2 regions of the Streptomyces sp. NPDC048417 genome follow, and region 2 is predicted to be linked to the other one. Evidence: riboswitches for the same ligand, from Rfam matches in the RefSeq annotation. Region 2 holds a riboswitch; the other holds the start of a gene.

Region 1 (2,442 bases), on a different contig from region 2:
TTCCCCAAGGGACTCAAGCCCCTCGCGGACTATGTGCACGCCCTCGGCATGCAGTTCGGCATCTGGGTCGAGCCCGAGATGGTCAACGCGGACAGCGACCTGTACCGCGCGCACCCCGACTGGGTGCAGTACCAGCACGGACGAAAGCGGACGGAACTGCGCAATCAGCTCGTCCTCAACCTCGCCCGTGAGGACGTCCAGGAGTACCTCTGGGTGCAGCTCGACACCCTGCTGTCCAGCGCCCCGATCGACTACGTCAAGTGGGACTTCAACCGGTGTTTCACCGACGCGGGCTGGCCCGGCGAGCCGTATCCGCAGCGGCTGTGGGTCGACCACGTCCGTGGGCTGTACGCCCTGCTCGACCGGATTCGGGCGGCCCACCCGAACGTCGCCATCGAGTCCTGCTCCGGCGGTGGCGGCCGGATCGACCTCGGCATCATGAGCCGTACCGACGAGGTGTGGACCTCCGACAACACCGACCCGCTGGACCGGCTCGCCATCCAGCACGGCTTCAGTCAGATCCACCCGGCCCGGGTGATGTCCGCCTGGGTCACCGACAGCCCGAACCACCAGCTCAACGGCCGGGTCAGCAGCTTGCGTTTCCGCTTCGTCAGCTCCATGGCCGGGGCGCTCGGCGTCGGCGGCGACCTCTCGCAGTGGACAGAGGAGGAACTCGCCGAGGCCGGCCGCTGGGTGGAGCTCTACAAGGACATCCGGCCCCTGGTGCAGCGCGGCGACCAGTTCCGGCTGCGGCCGCCGACCGGCGGGCTCAGTGCGGTGCAGTACACGCTGGGCGACGAGACCGTCGTCCTCGCCTGGCTCCAGGCGCAGAGCTACGGCGAGCCGATGCCGGCGCTGCGCTTGCAGGGCCTCGACCCGGCAGCATCGTACGAATGCCGCGAAACGGGCGAAGTGCATCGAGGTGCCGTTCTGTTGCACCACGGGCTGCGCACCGACCTGCGCGGCGACCTGGATGCGACGGTTCTCCGGCTACGTCACATCTGAGCTGTCTGACCGATTTGGCGCCTTCATTGCGACTCGGTCTGGAATAAGCTGACGTGGCGTGACGTGCGTGAGGAGCGTCATATTCGTGACCGTCCGTCGCGCGTCATGTTCACGTAATTCCGGTGCTTTTCAAGGGGATTGGAAAAGCACGGAAGGCTGTCATTCACGGAGGGTGACCGGGAATTCCCGTAACGGATCAAGCGAAACTGGAACAGACGGAAACTGCCGCTTGTTTACGCGCGTCTTACTCGCTTACGTTCGCCACGCATCCGGACGGAACGCCGAATCCTGCCGCCGTCCGGAGTCCCCACACACTTACCCGTGCCCGGCAGGAGCGGGGGACCCACCAGGCATGACCGCCTGTTCCGGTTCCCGGGACGGCTAGGGGTGTAGCCACGTCTTCCCGCGTGGCCGGGCAGCTCCAGCCCGAACCCGACAGCTCACCTCGCAGGCGCCGGAGAGGAATGCGTCATGCCCGCGAAGGGTAAGCACCGCCGCCCCAAGTCCCAGCGTTTCACCCGCTCGATGGCCGTTGCCGGAACCGGTGGCGCCGCGCTGGCTCTGCCGCTCATGGGGGCCACCGGCGCCCACGCGGCCACCTCGCAGTCCGTTTCCGAAAAGGCCACGCATTCGCTGCCGGCCGTCGAGCAGGCGGCTGTACGAAAGGCCGCCGCTCAGAAGTCCGCCGTTCAGGATTCCGTCACCGGAAACTCCACGAACCGCATCTACACGGTGGTGCCCGGCGACTATCTGTCGAAGATCGCCCGCGAACACAACGTCAACGGCGGCTGGCACCGGCTCTACGCCGACAACCGGCAGGCCGTCGGCGACAACCCCTCGCTGATCCACCCCGGTCTCAAGCTCACGCTCGGCGGCCGCCATGCCGCGACGACGGACACCCCGGGCTCGGACTCCCGGTCCCAGACGCGGTCCCACGCACAGTCCGACTCGCAGTCCTCCGCCCCCTCCTCGTCGTCGTCCTCGAACACGGCGTCCTCCTCGGACGTGTCGACGGCGACCGCCTCCGGTTTCACCCTCCCGGTCACCGGTGGCGCTGTCGGCACGGGCTACCACGTGGCCGGCAGCATGTGGTCCAGCGGCTACCACACCGGCGTCGACTTCGTCGTCCCGACCGGCACCCCGGTCAAGGCCGTCGGCGCGGGCACGGTCGTCACGGCGGGCTGGGGCGGTGCCTACGGCAACCAGGTCGTCATCAGGCTCGCCGACGGCTACTACGCCCAGTACGGCCACCTCTCCGCGCTCTCCGTCTCGGTCGGCCAGACCGTGACCGCGGGCCAGCAGGTCGGCCTCTCCGGTGCCACCGGCAACGTCACCGGCCCGCACCTCCACTTCGAGATCCGGACCACCCCCGACTACGGCTCGGACATCGACCCGGTCGGCTACCTCCGCTCGAAGGGCGTCGCCGTCGGCTGACCC
Region 2 (2,442 bases):
CCTGGCCCGCTTCCTGCCCGCCCTGCTGATCGTCGTCGGCGTCTGCTACGACGTCCTCACCCCGAGTGCCTTAACGGCCGTCCCGTTCTTCACGGCCGCCCCGCTGATCGCCGCGCCCCTCTCCTCGCTGCGCACCACCGTCCTGACCGGCCTCGCGTCCTTCCTCGCCGCCTACGCCGTGCACGCCCGCTTCGGCTTCGGCCCGGACGTCGACACGGTCACCGAGGTCCTCACCGTGGTCACCGTCGCCGCCCTCGCCGCCGGCATCAACCGGGTCGTGCGCCTCGGTGACCAGCGCCTGGCCTCAGCCCGCGAGATCGCCGAGGCCGCCCAGCGGGCGGTCCTGCCCGAGCCCGCCGAGCGGATCGGCGGCTTCGAGATCGCGGCCCGCTACGAGGCGGCCCAGGAGGGCACCTTCATCGGCGGCGACCTGTACGCCGTCCAGGACACCCCGTACGGCGTCCGACTGGTCGTCGGCGACGTCCGCGGCAAGGGCATGGGCGCGGTCGCCGCCGTCGCCGTGGTCATCGGCGCGTTCCGGGAGGCCGCCGAGCAGGAGGCCACGCTGGAGGCGGTGGCGGGGCGGCTGGAGCGGGCGCTGGCCCGCGAGGGCGTCCGGCGCGGCGGCCTGGACGCGTTCGAGGGGTTCACCACCGCCGTACTCGTCGAACTCCCGCACGGCGACGGCACGGTCCGGGTCGTCAACCGCGGCCATCCGCCGCCCCTGCTGCTGCACGGCGACGGCAAGGTGTGCCCGGTCTGGGTGCCCGAGGCCGCGCTGCCGCTCGGGATGGCCGAGTTGGGGGCCTGGCCGGACCGGGCCGCCGAGCACACGTTCCCGAGCGGGGCCACGCTGCTGCTGCACACCGACGGCCTCTCCGAGGCGCGGGACGCGCACGGCCGGTTCTACGACCCGGAGCGGCGGCTGACCGGCCGTGTCGTCACCGCCCCCGGCGCGCTGCTGGCCCGGCTCGCGGCCGAGGTGCGCCGGCACACCGGCGGCGGCATGACGGACGACATGGCGCTGCTCGCCGTACGACGGCCCTGAGCGCGATCACCCGGCCGCCCTGGGGTCTGTCACCCTCGGTGCGCGGACGACCGCCCTCCGCATAACGCCTGAGTCACCATCAAAACGTGTGTGACTCCTGAGCTGAACAGAACGCAGGGTCAAGTAGACCGTTTTTGACCGTTCTTGACAGGTAAGTCCATGCTTTGAAAGCTTAATGATCAAGGCGAACAGCTTGGAATCTGACAGCCGGGTCTATTAACGTTCGATAACGCAGCGCGGTCGTCCCAGCCGTCACCCGCGACGGCTCCGTGCGCACGCGCCGAATCCCGCAAGGGAACCGGGGAACCACCACCTTGGGGTGAATCGCAAGGCTACCGCCGGGTACGAAACGGCCGGTATACGCGCGTAGGAGACCTTCCCGCTCCGAACCCGTCAGCTAACCCGGTAGGCAGCGGAAGGAAAGGAGTGCGCCCGCGTGGCGTCCAACCGGCCTGCTCCGACAGCCCCGTTCGTGCCCAGCCAGCGTCAACCCGAGACCTTCGGCTACGGCGGCTACCGCACCGACGAGGGCCCCTGGGAGGAGTGGAACCCCACCGAGGAGTCCCTCGCCCCGGTACGCGGCCGGCACCGCGTCGCCAAGCAGCGCGGCGGCGGACTCGCCCGCAGCTCCACGGTCCTCGGCGTCGGCGTCATCGCCGCCGTCGGCGCGGGCGGCATGGCCAGCGCCAACACCGGCAAGCCGCCGGTCTCCATCTCGCTGCCCGACCTGCCGTCCTCCGTCGACTCCCTGCTCGGCGAGGACGGCGGCCACCAGGCCGTCCAGACCGCCCTCAGCAGCGTCACCACGACGACCGCCACGGACGCGGACGACTCCTCCTCCGACGCCGGGGAGGCGCTGCGCAGCCGGATCATCGCCCAGGCCGAGCAGCAGCAGACCCAGCTCGACGTCAAGGCCACCGCCAAGGCCGTGGCCGCCGCCGACAAGGCGGTCTCCGACGCGGAGACCAAGGCGGAGCAGACGGCGGCCGCCAAGGCCGCCGACGCCAAGGAGCAGGCGCAGGCCGCCGAGAAGCGGCAGGCCGAGCAGAAGCGGCTCGCCGCGCTGGCCAAGCAGTACACGCGGCCGGTCGTCTCCTACACGATCACCGGCACCTTCGGGCAGGCTGGCTCGATGTGGGCCTCCGGCTACCACACCGGCCTCGACTTCGCCGCCCCCACCGGCACGCTGATCAAGGCCGTCCACAGCGGCACCGTCACGGAGGCCGGCTGGGCCGGCTCGTACGGCTACCGCACCATCCTCACCCTCGACGACGGCACCGAGCTGTGGTTCTGCCACCAGTCCTCGATCGGCGTCAAGGTCGGCCAGAAGGTCGCCACCGGTGACGTCATCGGCCGCATCGGCGCCACCGGCAACGTCACCGGCCCGCACCTCC

The links. Region 2 has a riboswitch for cyclic di-AMP ahead of AB0D59_RS47965 (M23 family metallopeptidase). Riboswitches for the same ligand answer to the same signal wherever they lie in the genome.
Region 1: it holds a riboswitch for cyclic di-AMP, as region 2 does, so the genes downstream of both, AB0D59_RS46945 (LysM peptidoglycan-binding domain-containing M23 family metallopeptidase) here and AB0D59_RS47965 (M23 family metallopeptidase) in region 2, are expected to answer to the same signal.

Annotation. Positions count from the first base shown of each region.
Region 1 covers NZ_JBEZKI010000048.1:33,739-36,180, reverse strand. The annotation lists gene AB0D59_RS46950 (alpha-galactosidase) at 1-1,005, shown strand, start outside; cyclic di-AMP (ydaO/yuaA leader) riboswitch at 1,312-1,472, shown strand; gene AB0D59_RS46945 (LysM peptidoglycan-binding domain-containing M23 family metallopeptidase) at 1,477-2,439, shown strand.
Region 2 covers NZ_JBEZKI010000051.1:22,017-24,458, reverse strand. The annotation lists gene AB0D59_RS47970 (PP2C family protein-serine/threonine phosphatase) at 1-1,048, shown strand, start outside; cyclic di-AMP (ydaO/yuaA leader) riboswitch at 1,317-1,477, shown strand; gene AB0D59_RS47965 (M23 family metallopeptidase) at 1,485-2,442, shown strand, end outside.